Regions from separate parts of the Pantoea sp. X-Soil-ISGK-355 genome, predicted to be linked through region 2. Evidence: predicted binding sites of a transcription regulator. Region 2 holds the regulator's gene; each other region holds the start of a gene.
The links. Region 2 encodes CRP, which controls carbon source genes, mostly activating them, when cyclic AMP is high. Its sites were predicted from a motif close to ATGTGANNNNNNTCACAT; they were not measured.

Region 1 (5,557 bases), 1.7 Mb from region 2:
AGGTCGGCACATTCATACTCTCTGACAGCGATTTAATCGCATCAACCAGCAGCTTGTGGCCAAGATATTTCGCCGTGCCTGTAGAGATCTGAATCATTAACGGGCTGTTGGTTTTCTCTGCCGCTTTAAAATAGGCGGGCAGCATCTCCAGACAGTGAAGATTAAACGAACCGACCGCTTTAAAGTCACGCTGTTTGGCCAGCTGTAACAGATCGGCGAAGTTATAAAGTTTCATGGATTTTTTCCTCCTGAGGTTTGGTCGATTTGCCATTAACAAACCAGGCAAGCGCGGTAACAAAGGCAATAAACAGGGCGACGAACAGCCAGTTATTCTGGAAGGCATGGCCGAGCACCAGGCCGGTACTGATCACGTCGGAGTCACTGAAGGTGACGCCGGTAAAGCCGTAGCTCTCCAGCATCGGCACCAGGATGGCAGGCAGAATGGTGATAAAGAGTCCATGGACGAAGCCGCCGATCATTGCGCCGCGCCGTCCGCCCATGGCATTACCAAATACGCCGGCGGTGCCACCGGCAAAGAAGTTGGTCAGCAGGCCAGGCAGGATCATCGCCAGACCCAACATCGGGAAGACCAGCATGCCGACGATGGAACCAAGTGTGGTGGCAAGGAAGCCAACGATCACCGCGTTCGGGGCGTACGGAAACATCACCGGACAGTCCAGTGCCGGTTTCGCATCCGGCACGACGCGCATCGCGATACCCCGGAAGGCAGGCACCAGCTCGTTCAGCAGCAGACGGACACCGCTGTAGAGCACGAAGACCCCGGCCACGAACTGAATCGACTGCATAAAGGCGTACATCAGGTAGTTCATGCCGTTGCTGTACTGGGCAATGAAGGCCGGACCGGCTGCCACGGCGGGAATCAGGTACATCGGCACCATCACCAGCGCCATCGACAGATAGGTATCCTGCAGAAACTTAAAGTTATCGGGCAGCTTCAGGTCTTCGGTGGAGCGCGATCCTTTGCCAACCACTTTGGCGACCGCCGCCGTGACCAGATAACCGATGGTGCAGAAATGACCCAGGGCGACATCGTCAGAGTCGGTGATGCGCCGCACCACCGGCTGCGCCAGCGCGGGCATCACGACCGCCATGATTCCGCCAAAGATACCGCCGGTCAGGATCAGCGGTAGCCCGGTCAGCCCCGCTTTATAACCGATCACCGCGCCAATGGTCGCCATCCACAGCAACGCCTGGCCGGTCAGGAAGATGTATTTAAAGGGCGTCAGTCGCGCGACGATGATATTGACGATAAAGATCACCAGCAGCGTCAGCGCGACTTCAGACCCCAGCTCACGGTTAGCCAGCCCGGCAATGGCGGCCACATCGGTGATATAGCCGCGCATGCCAAAGCCATGGGTAAAAATAGTATTGAGGAACGTCAGGGTGCCTACAATAATATTGATACCCGCCATCATAATTAAAAAGCCGAGCAGGGTTTTAAAGGTGCCTTCCACCACCTTGCCTGCCGATTTTTTTTGCAGCAGCAGACCAATCAGGGCAATAAAGGCGATCAGAATCGACGCCTGCCCCAGCAGATCTTTTACCAGAAAGTCGATCACACTATTCATGGGCGGCGACCTTCTGATTGCGTTCTTTTAAAAAGGCCAGGATCTTCTGCTCAATTTCCGCTTTATCGGTGAGCCGGTTAAGAATTATGACCCGTTTAATCTGCTCCGGACTGGCGTCGGCGTTTAAAACATCGGCAAACGCTTTTTGCGTCAGGATCATATCTGACTTAAAGGCATTCGCTTCTGAAATGGTGGTGTGATCGATATCGGCCTCAATCTCCAGTTTTTTTAATACCGCTTTTGCGCTCATCTCAATCGCAAAACTGGAACCTAATCCACAACCACAGACACATAATATTTTCAGCATGGTTTTTCCTCACACTATATTGAGTTGTTTAGCGAGTTTGTAATGGTGCCCGTCAATATCGACCAGGCGTTTTTGCATGCTTATTAAATCAATCGGGATTGGTTTATTGCTGCCATTAATAATGACCGCTTTATTCCGCATGCCTGACTGAATACAACGCACCACTTCACTGGCTATAATGGTGCCCTGAAAGATCTCTTCGCAGGTGGGATCACCATTGCGCAGCCCGTAACCCATAATGGTTTTACGGATGCGCACGCCAATGAGGGGTTCAAGCTGTTTGATTAAGGTGTCGATCGCCCCCTGAAAACCGGGCGAATATTCACGGGTGTAGCCTTCCGAACAGAGGATGACTACGCTATTCTGCGCTGCCAGCCGCCCGGTGATGCGCTGTGCCAGTTGTGGCAGCGGGATCTGGCACTCCGGAATTAACGCAATATCTGCGTTAGATTTAATCGCGGATTGCAGCGTTAATTCGCCGCAATAGCCACCGAGCAACTCCAGCATAAAAACCCGGCCCGGTAAGGCGCGGCCGGTATTGCGCAGTTTCGCCACCTCTTTAAATACCTGCTCGCAGGCGGTGGAGAATCCCAGCGTGTAATCACTGCCGAAAACATCATTATCGATGGTCATGCCGACGCCAAAACAATTCACGCCATACGCCGACAGGGTATGGAGAAATTGCAGCGACCCGTCTCCACCCGCCATAATTAATATGTCAATCCGGGCACTTTTCAGCTGGCGTGCAATTAACTCATATTCGCTGCGCACCAGTTTCTTTTCAGTGCGTCCCGATTGCATAACCGGAATAGAGGCGATGGAAAAGTCGAGCAGATCGCGCTGGCTGATCTCACGATGATGATTTTGCAGCAGGCCGGGAATACCGCCATCAAATATCACCATCTCCGCCTGTGCCATACGCCCAATCTGGAAGACAAAATTATTAATGCCGGTCACGTCACCGCCACTGATCACCATTCCAATTCGCATCACCCTCACCTCGCTGGCTTACTCTGCTGAAGGTTATTCTTCCGGTTAGCGGGGTTGCTATTTGCAGAGGAGATCACAGTTACGCGCGGTTTTTCTCAGACAGGAATATTGACAGGGCAATTCACACTCCTTTATTTGTGATTTAACTCACACTATTCCTACTTATTGCGCTTAAGGCGAATCGATATAAATCATTGGGTTAGCGGATGACGGGGGTGAGCTGGCCAGAAAGCAGGAGGAGGTAAAATCGGTCATTCACGTGGCGTTGCAGATTTGTGACTTTCACCTCATTTTTCCCGGTTTCACAGAACAGAAACCGCAATTAAGATGCAAAAAGAAAATCTGCAAGCCGATTCAGCATCGCTGTTGCGAACAAGTCGTATTCTTCGGTATAACCTTTCTATGTAGACAGAACAGGTAGCCTGACGATAATGATTTTTAAGGAAAAACCTCCACGCTTTTTCTGAGGGGTGACTTTCTCTTCTGCGTCCGACGCTGCTATTCCGCACGGCAAAACCGACGTTCACCGTGACGACAAACCGGTTCTCTGTGACCCCATTTAACCAGGACCAGACGCATGGAAATAGCTATCCGTACCCCTCTCATTCACTCCCTGCCACTGAGTCAGCTCAGCGGCAGCAACGTCTGGCTGAAAATGGAATCGGCGCAGCCGACCGGATCCTTTAAGCTCAGAAGCGCAGGCCATATCTGTCAGTACTACGCTGCACAGGGCGCTAAGGCGTTTGTCAGCTCCTCCGGCGGCAATGCGGGTATTGCTGTGGCGCACAGCGGCCGCAGGCTGGGGCTCCCGGTCACGGTGGTGGTACCTGAAACGACCCCGGCGCGCGCCAGACAGCTTATCGAACAGGAAGGTGCCAGGCTGATCGTACACGGCAGCGTCTGGAGTGAGGCCAACGCGTACGCTTTATCGCTGGCGTCGCAGGAACATATCTACATCCATCCGTTTGACAATCCGCTACTGTGGGACGGTATCAGTACGCTGGTCGATGAAGTGATTGATGAAGGGTTACGTCCCGATGCGGTAATCCTCTCCGTGGGCGGAGGCAGTCTGCTCTCCGGCATTGCCCAGGGTCTGGAAAAGCATCAGCTCAGCCATATCCCGATTTATGCGGTTGAAACTGAGGGAAACCGCGTCGCTTAACGCTGCGCTGGAAGCCGGGGAGCGGGTCACGCTGGACCGGGTCAGCGGTATCGCCACTACGCTGGCAGCCAGTCAGGTGTGTGAAAATGCGTTTAACGTGGCACGCCGCGCAGATGTCAGGGGAAAGGTTGTGAGCGATGATGAAGCTGTGAATGCCTGTCGCCGCTTCCTGGACGATCATCGTGTTCTGACAGAGCCAGCCTGTGGCGTCTCATTATCGATGCTGTATGACGGGAAAATCGGCTTTAAATCGGATGATAACGTGCTGGTTATCGTCTGTGGCGGGGCGTCTGTCACGCTGGAGAGTCTGCAGAGCTGACGAATTAAAGGGAAAAACGATGGCGCAGCCAGAGGGGCTACGCCATCCGTTGATTACTTCGCGTAAGCTTCGGTAGACAGCGTCAGCGTAACGTCGTCGCTTACCGCAGGGACATATTTGTCCAGCTTGAAGTCAGAACGCTTGATGGTGCCGGTGGCGTCAAAACCAATCGCCTGCTTCTTGACCATCGGATGCTCGCCCTGCTTGTTCAGCGTCGCGTGCAGCGTAACCGGTTTGGTGATCCCTTTCAGGGTCAGGTTACCTTCAACGTCAAATTTATTGTCGCCCTTCGCCACCACTTTGGTGCTGTGGAAGGTCGCTGTCGGGTATTTGGCGGTGTCGAAGTATTCGGTACCTTTGAACTCTTTGGTCAGCGCCGCGACGTGGCTGTCGATTTTGCTGACTGGCAGGGTCACGTCAACGCGTGAGGCCTCCGGATGATCTTTATCGAACACCAGAGTACCGGTTGCGTCCGGGATATCCGCGGTAGGATTTGAGAAGCCAAAGTGGTTCCAGGCAACAATTACCGACGTATGCTCAGGGTTCAGCTGGTAGTGCATCGCCTCAGCCTGAGATAACGGAGCGTAGAGGGTAGCAGCGGCTAACAGGGGCAGTGCAATACGTTTGAAGTTCTTCACGGTCAATTCCTTATGCGGACAAAAGTGAATTGAGTGTGGTCCAGTTTTCCCGGAATAGACAGTGAAGAGATTTGTCGGTAATTTTCAAATAAATTCAGCAACCTTAAAACCGGTCACTACGTATTCCCGCCGGTAAACAGCACCCGCCAGCGGCGGCGATCCTGAATCAGCGTGCGGTGCAATTGCAGTAAATCTGCAAGGGTCAGCGCCGCAATCTGCGTCGCGTCCGGTTCTGCCAGGCCATTTTCACGGCGTAGCAGGGCCAGTGGCTGCTCAACCTGCTGGCTCAGCAGTCGCGCTTTCAGGGCCACAAGATCACATTCCGCCAGCGTCTCGTTCAGTGACCGCAGGAAGTTACGGCAGTAGCGCAGTAGTGACAGCGCACTGTAATCGGGCGACTGTAGCGCAAATAACACCCCCTCTTCATCAGCGCAGCGCATATAGCGGCTGCTGACCACGTAACCTATTGGCTGCTCAACGCGGTAGCGCTGGAAAAAACGTGGCTCGTAGATGAGCGCCAGTGCGCGCAATGCAGCCAGCTGTTCAGGACGC
Region 2 (5,557 bases):
CCAGCCAAAATATTCTGACGGATTCGGTCCGAAACCGGCGGATATTGTCCACGTGCCGTTCAATGACCTGGATGCTGTAAAAGCGGTCATTGACGATCACACCTGCGCCATTGTGGTTGAACCGATTCAGGGTGAGGGCGGCGTCATGCCTGCGACGCAGGAATTTATGCAGGGACTGCGTGCGCTTTGCGATCAGCATCAGGCGCTGCTGGTACTGGACGAAGTGCAGAGCGGCATGGGACGCAGCGGCAAGCTGTTCGCCTATGAGCATTATGGCGTCCAGCCCGATATCCTGACTTCAGCCAAAGCGCTGGGCGGCGGTTTCCCGGTCAGCGCCATGCTGACCACCAACGAGATTGCTTCAACCATGGCACCGGGCGTGCATGGCACCACCTATGGCGGCAACCCGCTCGCCTGTGCCATTGCCGAAACCGCGCTGGATATTATCAACACGCCGGAGGTGCTGGCGGGCGTAGAGATGCGTCGCCAGCACTTTGTCACGGCGCTGCAGGCTATTGACGCGAAGTATGACCTGTTCAGTGACATTCGCGGCAAAGGTCTGCTGATTGGCGCGGCACTGAAACCTCAGCATGCCGGCAGGTCGCGCGACATTCTGAATGCCGCCGCCGCTGCAGGTGTGATGGTGCTGGTAGCTGGCACCGATGTGATGCGTTTTGCCCCGTCGCTGATCATCGAACCGGCCGACATTGAAGAGGGCATGAGCCGCTTCGCCACCGCCGTCGGCAAAGTGCTTAACGGCTAGCTTAGTTTTTACGTAAGCGTCTGATCAGCCAGCGGCCATGTTGCGGTCGCTGGTTCCACGCCAGCGATGAAATGGTGTACATCACGCTCAGATGATCGAGAATGCGCCGCACATGCTGCTCCACCACAGTAATCGGTCCCTCACTGATGTTTTCCAGGTCATCCAGCAGATTCACCTGTGAGCTTTCACCATCATATTCCAGCCGCTGCTGACACCGCTGCAGCGCAATTTCGCAGGATTGCAGATAGCGTTGAGCCAGCGAGGCGGTCAGCATAGTGTGCTCGCGCGCCAGAATCGTTATCGCATTGATATGCTCGACAATAAACTGACTGTGGGTGACCCAGAGCCGCATATCACTCAGGTAACGGGAGTTGAACGCGGGTTCCTGCATTGCCTGATTCAGTGAGTTAAACAGCGCATTGTGCGCCTGATTAACCTTCACGCGCTGATAAGCCAGTTTCTCTGGCGACTGTTCGTCGCCCAGTAACAGCCGCAGCGCATCCTGATAGGTTTCCAGCGCGTCGTGGGCGTTCTGCCGTAGTAAGCCGCTCTGCCACTGCGGCCACAGCCACAGCATCCCACCAAAGGCGATCAGACAGCCCATCAGCGTATCCATCAATCGCGGCAGCAGAAACTGCGCGCCATTCAGTGACAGCAGTTGCAGCGAGTAAACTGCCGTGACCGTAAAGCCAATCATCGACCAGCCATAGAACTGGCGGGTAAAGCGATAGCTGATAAAGGTTATCGCCAGCATGATCAGCAGCACCAGTGACTCCGGTACCGCGAGCCGCAGCGTAGCGGCCGCGATGACCAGGCCGGCAAAGGTGCCCAGCGCCCGGTGCTGGATACGGACGCGGGTGGCGCTGTAGCCGTTCTGGCTGACGAACATAATGGTCATCAGGATCCAGTAGGGTTTAGGGATGTTGAAGAACAGCGCCAGCGCGCTGCCCAGCATCAGCATCACCGCAAAGCGACCCGCCGTGCGCAGCGACGACGAGCGAAACGAGAGATAACTGCGCAGCGCCGGTAACAGCGGCAGGCGGCGCTGGCGGTCTGCCATCAGATCGCGCTGGTAAAGCGGTTTCTGGGTGCGTAGCACCCGCGCAATGCGGTTGAAGTGATAAAGGCAGAAGTTACCCACCGGATTATCGGGATGCTGATGGGCAATTTTCTCCAGTGCGCCGAGCTGTTTATCCATCGCAAAGCGGTCGGGTAACTGGTGATAAAGAATGTTATCTGCCAGCACCCGCAGCCGGGCCGAGATGGTTTTGGCATTCCAGCGGATCACCGCTTCAGCATGGCTTTGCTCCACCAGCTTCTGGACTTCTTCCGGCCGATGCAGGCTGACCGAGATATGCTCCTGCAGATCGAGGGCCACCTGGAAAGCGCGCGTCAGCCTTTTATGGCTGTGATCGCGGCTTGCCGACAGCATATGCATCTGCTGATAACAGGTGTTAATCAGATCGACCACTTTCTGCTGACGGGCCAGCAGTGGCGGCAGCGCCTTTTCCGGATCGGTCAGCTGCGTCAGCAGGGTGTATTTCGCGTCGCAGTAGTTAGCCAGCTCGCGGTAGATCAGGCTCAGGCTTTCGCGCATTGGCTGCTCTTTCCACAGCCAGAACCAGAACCAGTTAAACAGCCCGTACCACAGCGTGCCGCCGATATAGAGCAGCGGGGTGACATAGATGGGCATGCGGCCAATCAGGCTCAGGGTAAAGATGGCGGCAATCAGGGTGCCGGGCAGCAGACGGCCATGCAGCGGGCTGATCTCACCCGTGACGCCGAGCAGCAAAGGCATAGCGAAGAGGATCAGCGGCAGTGGAATCGCATGCAGGGTGAGCCACTGGATCAGAAAGCTGCCGAGGGCAAACAGGCTACCGCCCACAATCAGACGTTTGAAAAAGCGTTTATGCGGCGTATCGAGACCGGCGATATTGCAGCAGGCGGGCACTAATGAGAACAGCAGACCTTTTTGCAGGTCGCCAGCCAGCCAGCCCAGCGCCACCGGCAGACAGAGCACCAGCGTTTGCCGCAAGGCATAATTGACTTCAGGATGGTAAATGATTCGACGCCACATCGGCCCAACACAAACAATAACGGCGTGATGTTGCCATCACGCCGTGGATGACAGGAATTAGCGGGTGCCGTAAACGACGATGGTTTTGCCGTGTGCGGAGATCAGGTTCTGATCTTCCAGCATCTTCAAAATACGGCCCACGGTTTCACGTGAACAACCCACAATCTGACCAATTTCCTGACGAGTGATTTTAATTTGCATGCCGTCGGGATGCGTCATGGCATCTGGCTGCTTCGCCAGGTTAAGCAGAGTCTGTGCAATGCGGCCGGTAACGTCGAGGAAAGCGAGGTTACCCACTTTTTCAGACGTCACCTGCAGGCGACGCGCCATCTGCGATGAGAGTCGCATCAGGATATCGGGGTTAACCTGGATCAACTGACGGAATTTCTTGTAAGAAATCTCCGCCACTTCGCACGCGCTTTTCGCACGTACCCAGGCGCTGCGTTCCTGACCTTCTTCGAACAGGCCAAGCTCACCAATAAAATCGCCCTGATTCAGGTAGGAAAGAATCATCTCTTTGCCTTCTTCATCTTTAATCAGAACCGCGACGGAACCTTTCACGATGTAGTAAAGCGTTTCTGCTTTTTCACCTTGGTGAATCAGCGTACTTTTGGATGGATACTTGTGAATATGGCAATGGGACAGGAACCATTCGAGTGTAGGGTCTGTTTGCGGTTTGCCGAGAACCATTCGCTATTATCCTCTGTTGTAATCGTGCCCAAAATACAGGGGGCAGTTTTCCCTGTCAGGCGGTGAAAGCTTCAAGCGTTTCCTTTTCAGGAAATTATTCGGGCCGCATCAGGCGCAGTGCGCATCATTCTTCCCGGCTTCGCCATCGGGTGACGAAAAATATTTTCAGCACTGTTTGTAGCACAGCTTTTGCCGACTGTCTTCTGTTGTCTCGCTTCAGCTACAGGCGGATTTCTCTGGATTGCTGTTTACCAGGCGAAAGCGTACTCTGGCGACAAAACAGCGTATTCCGGAGCAAAAATCATGCAGGCAAGAGTGAAATGGGTAGAAGGGCTGACATTCCTTGGAGAATCCTCATCCGGCCATCAGATACTGATGGATGGCAATTCAGGTGATAAAGCGCCCAGCCCAATGGAAATGGTGCTGATGGCGGCAGGTGGATGCAGCGCGATTGACGTGGTATCAATTCTGCAAAAAGGCCGCAACGATGTGGCTGATTGTGAAGTAAAACTGACCTCAGAACGTCGTGAAGAGGCGCCGCGAATCTTTACGCACATCAACCTGCATTTTATCGTGAGTGGCAAAGCGCTCCAGGATAAAGCGGTCTCACGCGCGGTCGATCTTTCGGCTGAAAAATATTGCTCGGTGGCCATCATGCTGGGTAAAGGCGTCAACATTACGCATAGCTATGAAGTGATCGAACTTTAGTAGCCGCAGGGGTTATTGCAGACCTGCTAACTTCACTTCCAGTATCTGATGCAGGTTGCTTTAAGACTGTGCCTGGTCCGGAAATCCGCTTTGAGATTGTGCCTGCGTTGTGAACAGGGTCAGAGCGGTTTGTGTCGGTCCGCTGTCAGATTGTGCCTGCATAGGGAATCCGCGTTGATACTGTGCCTGCGCTGGGAACCGGGTCAGATCGGAAAGTCGCTTAAGCCAATCCCTGGCCGCTCGTCCCGCGCCGTCCCTGGCGCGGGACGCTTTCCTTTTCTGACCCGGTTCCCTGCGTGTTAAGCATTTTCGCTGCTGTCAGATTGATCCTGCATTGGCATTAGTCTGGAAAGGCCCTTTTGACCTCTTACTCTATCCGCTTACCTTCCATCAGCCGCTTCACCAGCGGACCCATGATCAACTCCATCGCCAGACCCATTTTGCCGCCGGGCACCACCAGCGTATTGATGTGCGAGATAAACGAGCCCTGCAGCATTGCCAGCAGGTAGGGGAAGTCGATATCTTCCAGCGCCTGAAAGTGGATCACCACAAAACTCTCATCCAGTGACGGAATGGCGCGGGCTGCGAACGGGTTGGAGGTATCGATGGTTGGAACGCGCTGAAAGTTGATATGGGTGCGTGAAAACTGCGGTGTGATGTAGTTGATGTAATCTTCCATTGAGCGCACCACGGAATCCATTACGGCTTCACGTGAATGACCGCGCTCGCCAGTGTCGCGTACCAGCTTCTGAATCCACTCCAGGTTAACAATCGGTACCACGCCCACCAGCAGATCGACCTGTTCCGCCACGTTGTGCTGCGCTGTCACCACACCGCCATGCAATCCTTCATAAAAAAGAATATCGGTGTTCTGCGGTAGCGGCTGCCAGGGTGTAAAAGTGCCGGGCACCTGATTCCACGGCACCGCCTCATCGTAAGTGTGCAGATATTTACGCGACTGCCCCTCCCCGCTGAGACCATACTCTTTAAAGCTCTGCTCCAGCAGGCCAAAGTCATTGGCTTCCGGGCCAAAGTAGCTGACATGACGTCCCAGATCGCGTGCCTTACGAATCGCCATATCCATTTCAGGGCGGGTAAAGCGGTGAAAACTGTCACCTTCCAGCTCCGCCGCATGCAGGTCAAGCTGCTGAAAAATTTTGCGGAACGCCAGGCTGGTGGTGGTGGTTCCTGCGCCGCTGGAACCGGTCACCGCGATAATGGGATGACGTGCAGACATAGAAAAGCTCCCTGTGAGGTCGGACGATGAGCATTGTTATCATGAAAGGGTGCCGGGTGCATCAGCCACGAAATTCTTTACG
Region 3 (5,557 bases), 1.5 Mb from region 2:
TTGACGCCCATTTTTGGGAACTTGTAGATACGTTTACGGATGTCCATGAAACGTAACGCCAGCTCTTCGAAATGGGTTTCGGGATGTTCGTACATCACCCACATGATTTTCGCGGCATCCATTGGGGAACCGCCGCCCAGGGCAATGATGACGTCAGGTTTAAAGCTGTTCATCTGCTCTGCACCTTTACGTACGATGCTCAGCGTTGGGTCAGCTTCAACTTCGAAGAATACTTCAGTCTCGATGCCGTGTGATTTCAGCACGCGGGTCACCTGGTCAGCATAACCGTTATTGAACAGGAAGCGGTCAGTGACGATAAAGGCACGTTTCGCGCCGTCCGTTGCCACCTCTTCCAACGCAATTGGCAGTGAACCCCGACGGAAGTAGATGGATTTAGGAAGTTTATGCCACAACATATTCTCAGCTCGCTTGGCGACAGTTTTGGTATTGATCAGGTGTTTTGGACCGACGTTCTCTGAAATAGAGTTACCGCCCCAGGAACCACAACCCAGCGTCAGAGACGGCGCCAGTTTAAAGTTGTAGAGGTCACCGATACCGCCCTGAGAGGCCGGGGTGTTGATCAGAATACGCGCGGTTTTCATTTTGTCGCCGAAGTAGTGCACGCGCTCAGTCTGGTTATCCTGGTCGGTGTAAAGGCAGGAGGTGTGACCGATACCGCCCATGGCGACCAGTTTCTCGGCTTTATCTACAGCATCCTGGAAATCTTTTGCCCGATACATTGCGAGGGTAGGTGAGAGTTTTTCGTGGGCAAATGGCTCAGACTCATCCACCAGTTTCACTTCACCAATCAGGATCTTGGTGCTCGGCGGCACGGTGAGACCGGCCATCTCTGCAATTTTGAAGGCAGGCTGACCCACGATCGCCGCATTCAGACCGCCGTTTTTGAGGATGATATTCTGTACGGCGCTTAGTTCAGCACCCTGCAGCATGTAGCCGCCATGGCTGGCGAAACGTTCACGCACGGCATCATAAACTGAATCAACCACAATGACAGATTGTTCAGAGGCGCAGATCACCCCGTTATCAAAGGTTTTTGACATCAGAATGGAGGCAACGGCACGTTTCACATCGGCGGTTTCATCAATCACTACCGGCGTGTTACCGGCACCGACACCAATCGCCGGTTTACCGGAGCTGTATGCTGCTTTCACCATGCCCGGACCGCCGGTGGCGAGAATCAGGTTGATGTCAGGGTGATGCATCAGCTGGTTTGAAAGTTCAACAGACGGGGCATCGATCCAGCCGATAATGTCTTTCGGCGCACCGGCAGCAATGGCGGCCTGCAAGACAATATCGGCAGCTTTGTTTGTCGCATCTTTGGCGCGAGGGTGTGGCGAAAAGATAATGCCATTACGGGTTTTAAGACTGATTAATGCTTTAAAGATGGCGGTTGACGTTGGGTTGGTTGTCGGGACGATACCGCAAATCAGGCCAATCGGCTCGGCGATGGTAATCGTACCGAACGTATCGTCAGTGGCTAATACACCACAGGTTTTTTCATCTTTATAGGCGTTGTAGATATACTCGGAAGCAAAGTGGTTTTTAATGACCTTGTCTTCGACGATGCCCATACCGGATTCGGCAACGGCCATCTTGGCTAACGGGATTCTGGCGTCAGCGGCGGCAAGGGCGGCGGCACGGAAGATGGCGTCGACCTGTTGTTGAGAAAAGTTGGCATATTCACGCTGGGCTTTTTTTACACGTTCGACCAGTGCATTGAGTTCAGCGACATTGGTTACGGCCATGGTGTTCTCCTGAAGGAAGTTAAACTTTTTTAGTAAACAATCCTGCGTCCTGAGTATAGTCATGCTGAAATAACGTGACTGGCTGACAGGTAAATCCCGGATTTTCAACTGTTTACTGAACGAGTCTTCTGCTGGCGTTAGCGAGCTTTCTTATTCTTCCGTTAAGAAAAGATTACCTGGTTTGGGGTAGGTCAATTTTGATGCAGATCAATTTAAGCGCAAGCTGACACCTTTCAGCAGCCCTTTATAGTGCTTTCCTGTTAAGTCAGCGTGCTCCTGTGCTCAGCCGTCCTGGCAGTGGCTAAATCCAGCCACTTTTTAATCTCTGGCGGAAAGCGCTAATTGCTTTGCTGTTCATCAGGATAAATACCCAGGCGCACATCTGGCGTCTCTGCACGTTTTCACATACATTAGGCGCGTTTTCCCCCCTGTGGTACGGAGTAGAGTTGTGAATCCAGCGCTGTTAGATCTATCAGGCTACATAAAATTTTTTGTCGGGCTCTTTGCGCTGGTCAATCCGGTAGGCATTATTCCGGTGTTCATCAGCATGACCCGTTATCAGGGGGTAGCTGAGCGTAACAAAACCAACCTTACAGCTAATCTGGCCGTTGCCATTATTCTCTGGACGTCACTTTTCCTCGGCGATGCGATTCTGCATGTGTTTGGCATCTCGATTGATTCCTTCCGGATTGCGGGCGGGATTCTGGTCGTCACCATTGCCATGTCGATGATCAGCGGCAAGCTGGGCGAGGATAAGCAGAACAAACAGGAGAAGTCAGAAACGGCGATTCGTGAAAGCGTGGGGGTTGTGCCGCTGGCATTGCCACTCATGGCGGGGCCGGGTGCCATCAGCTCAACCATCGTCTGGAGTACCCGCTACCACAGCTGGCTCAATCTGCTGGGATTCACCCTGGCCATTGCTATTTTTGCCTTCTGCTGCTGGCTGCTGTTCCGCGCCGCGCCGTTAATGGTGCGCATTCTTGGGCAGACCGGTATCAACGTCATTACCCGAATTATGGGCCTGTTACTGATGGCGCTGGGTATTGAATTTGTTGTGACCGGCATGAAGTCGATTTTCCCCGGCTTGCTGAACTAGAAACTCACTTATTTCATGCAGCGAAGCGAATTGGTGACCTGAATTGGTGCAGTAAGGTAATTTATTGCACCATAGTAATGCAGTCATTCATCCTGCTTAATAAAAACAGACGATTATAAATTCCGTTACTGTGGGTTTGCTCACAGACTTTTTTTCTCAGAATAATGTCACTATTTTCACACGATAATCTGCTATCTGATCTCCGCTCAACCCGATAAATACCCAGGCTTCAGCGGCCAGCCTGAATTTCATCACGTCGATGCTCTTTTTATCAATACAAATACCAAAACAGACGCTTTTTGTAGCTGCATAACGCCCTGGAAACAGGTTTCCAGCTAAATAGCCTATTTTTCATATCGATATAATATTTTCAGGACGAAAATTAACACTTTCGCTGCCTGACATCTCATGATAAAAGAGAATTAGTTAACATTTTAGCTATTTTGCTTTGGCGCCCCTTCGCGGCTTCTGATAATTTTTGGCCCAGCGTAAATTTTTTCTCCGAAAGTCCAAAGTGAGAACGCTTTTTGCTTAAGCCTATCGGGATACTTAATTAAAGGTTGGCGTTTCGCATGATTGGGATGAAAAACTTGCAACAACAGCGGTCAGCAATCGCACTCTTTTTGTTCACGGCTTTTTCTCCGGCTTATGCCGCCACCATTCCGCCTGGAACGGTTCTGGCCGCCCAACAGCAAATAGTGATCAACAACGGAAGCGAAGTCTCTTCGCTGGATCCACATAAAACCGAAGGCGTGCCGGAATCTAATGTTATCCATAACCTGCTGGATGGCCTGGTTAACACCGATAACCGCGGTCAGGTTGTGCCGGGCGTCGCCAGAAGCTGGGAAAATCCACAACCCACGGTCTGGATTTTTACTCTGCGTGATGATGCAAAGTGGAGCAATGGCGAACCGGTGACGGCCGCTGATTTCGTTTATAGCTGGCGTCGGCTGGTGGACCCGAAAACAGCATCGCCATATTCCAGCTATCTGCAGGCAGCTCATTTTGCCGGTATTGATGCCATCCTTGCCGGTAAAGCATCACCCGATCAATTGGGCGTAAAAGCACTTGATGCCCATCGCCTGCAGATCACCCTGAGTGAACCCGTGCCTTACCTGATGGCGATGTTAGCGCACACGGCGATGAAGCCGGTTTATGCGCCAGCCATTAAGCAGTGGGGCGACGCCTGGACCCGTCCCGGTCACTACATCGGTAACGGTGCCTATACACTCAGCGACTGGGTGGTGAATGAAAAAATCGTTGTGACGCGTAATCCCCTCTACTGGGACAATGCGCATACGGTGATTGAGCAGGGGACCTTCCTGCCGATCGCTACTGAAAACAGTGACATTAATCGCTATCGCAGTGGTGGCACGGATATCACTAACAGTGCGATACCGCCAGAGATGTTTGGCAAGCTGCGCAAAGAGCTGGGTGATGAAGTCAAAGTCAGTCCGCTGCTTTGCACCTTCTACTACGAAATCAACAACAAAAAAGCGCCGTTCACCGATGCACGGGTGCGCGCTGCGCTGAAAATGACCCTCGATCGCGAGGTGATTGCCAATAAGATCATGGCTCAGGGACAGATTCCGGCCTATAGCCTCACGCCACCGTTCACGGCTGGTATTAAGCTATCCCCGCCTGAATGGTTCACCTGGACCCAGGCGCAGCGTAATGAGGCGGCGAAAAAGCTGCTGGCAGAGGCGGGTTTTGATGCCAGCCATCCGCTGAACTTTACGCTGCTCTATAACACCTCTGATCAAAATAAGCGGCAGGCGATTGCCGCCGCGTCGATGTGGCAGAAAAATCTGGGCGCGAAGGTGACGCTGCAGAATCAGGAGTGGAAAACCATGCTGGAGACCCGTCATCAGGCCCAGTATGACGTGGTACGTGTCACCTGGTGTGCCGATTACAACGAGCCCTCCACCTTCCTGAACATGCTGATCAGTAACGCCTCGATCAACACCGCGTTTTACAGCAGCGCGACCTTCGATCGCTTAATGGCGGAAACGTTGACGGCGGGCAGCGAGGCGCAGCGCGTCGACCTGTATCAGCAGGCTGAAACACAACTCGACAAAGACTCACCAATTGTGCCAGTTTACTACCGCGTAAGTGTGCGCCTGGTAAAGCCCTGGGTTGGCGGCTTTACGGGCAAAGACCCGCAGGACATGACAGACCTGAAGTACTATTTCATCAAACAACACTGATCTGATCGCCGTTTCGGCGAGACAGTCGGGACACGCATCAGCGTACAGACCATTTTGGGGTCAATCTCCCTGGGAACAGGCCAGGGAGCCCGGAGACGGGGGACGCCGTGGCGGAGCATCGCCACGGTGACGATAATAAAACTGGAGTGTAATAATGAACAACATCACGAAAAAAAGCCTGATTGCAGCGGGCGTTTTTGCCGCAGTGAGTGCCCTGGCAGGGAATGCGGCTTTCGCGGCAACCGTGCCTGCGGGCGTTGAGCTGGCCGCTAAACAGGAGCTGGTTCGCGGCAATGGCGATGAAGTACAGTCGCTCGATCCGCACAAAATCGAAGGCGTGCCGGAAGATAACGTGGCGCGCGATCTTTACGAAGGTCTGCTGGTCAATGACAGCAACGGTAAACCGATCCCGGCCGTAGCGGAAAGCTATGAAAATAAAGATTTCAAAGTGTGGACTTTCCACTTACGTAAAAATGCCAAATGGTCCA

Region 1: the regulator CRP is predicted to act here: its motif matches at 3,160-3,177, upstream of AC6I8J_RS09025 (6-phosphofructokinase).
Region 3: the regulator CRP is predicted to act here: its motif matches at 1,962-1,979, upstream of adhE (bifunctional acetaldehyde-CoA/alcohol dehydrogenase).

What each region holds. Positions count from the first base shown of each region.
Region 1 is NZ_AP035971.1:1,949,923-1,955,479, reverse strand. It holds gene AC6I8J_RS09040 (class II fructose-bisphosphate aldolase) at 1-235, opposite strand, end outside; gene AC6I8J_RS09035 (PTS sugar transporter subunit IIC) at 222-1,589, opposite strand; gene AC6I8J_RS09030 (PTS sugar transporter subunit IIB) at 1,582-1,896, opposite strand; gene AC6I8J_RS09025 (6-phosphofructokinase) at 1,906-2,886, opposite strand; gene AC6I8J_RS09020 (pyridoxal-phosphate dependent enzyme) at 3,464-4,048, shown strand; gene AC6I8J_RS09015 (pyridoxal-phosphate dependent enzyme) at 4,020-4,367, shown strand; gene AC6I8J_RS09010 (YceI family protein) at 4,421-5,005, opposite strand; gene pqqF (pyrroloquinoline quinone biosynthesis protein PqqF) at 5,122-5,557, opposite strand, start outside.
Region 2 is NZ_AP035971.1:3,673,653-3,679,209, reverse strand. It holds gene argD (bifunctional acetylornithine/succinyldiaminopimelate transaminase) at 1-763, shown strand, start outside; gene AC6I8J_RS16965 (YccS/YhfK family putative transporter) at 765-2,840, opposite strand; gene crp (cAMP-activated global transcriptional regulator CRP) at 2,898-3,530, opposite strand; gene AC6I8J_RS16955 (OsmC family protein) at 3,834-4,238, shown strand; gene AC6I8J_RS16950 (phosphoribulokinase) at 4,606-5,475, opposite strand; gene AC6I8J_RS16945 (YheU family protein) at 5,537-5,557, opposite strand, start outside.
Region 3 is NZ_AP035971.1:2,208,753-2,214,309, reverse strand. It holds gene adhE (bifunctional acetaldehyde-CoA/alcohol dehydrogenase) at 1-1,766, opposite strand, end outside; gene AC6I8J_RS10240 (YchE family NAAT transporter) at 2,215-2,862, shown strand; gene AC6I8J_RS10235 (ABC transporter substrate-binding protein) at 3,444-5,069, shown strand; gene oppA (oligopeptide ABC transporter substrate-binding protein OppA) at 5,224-5,557, shown strand, end outside.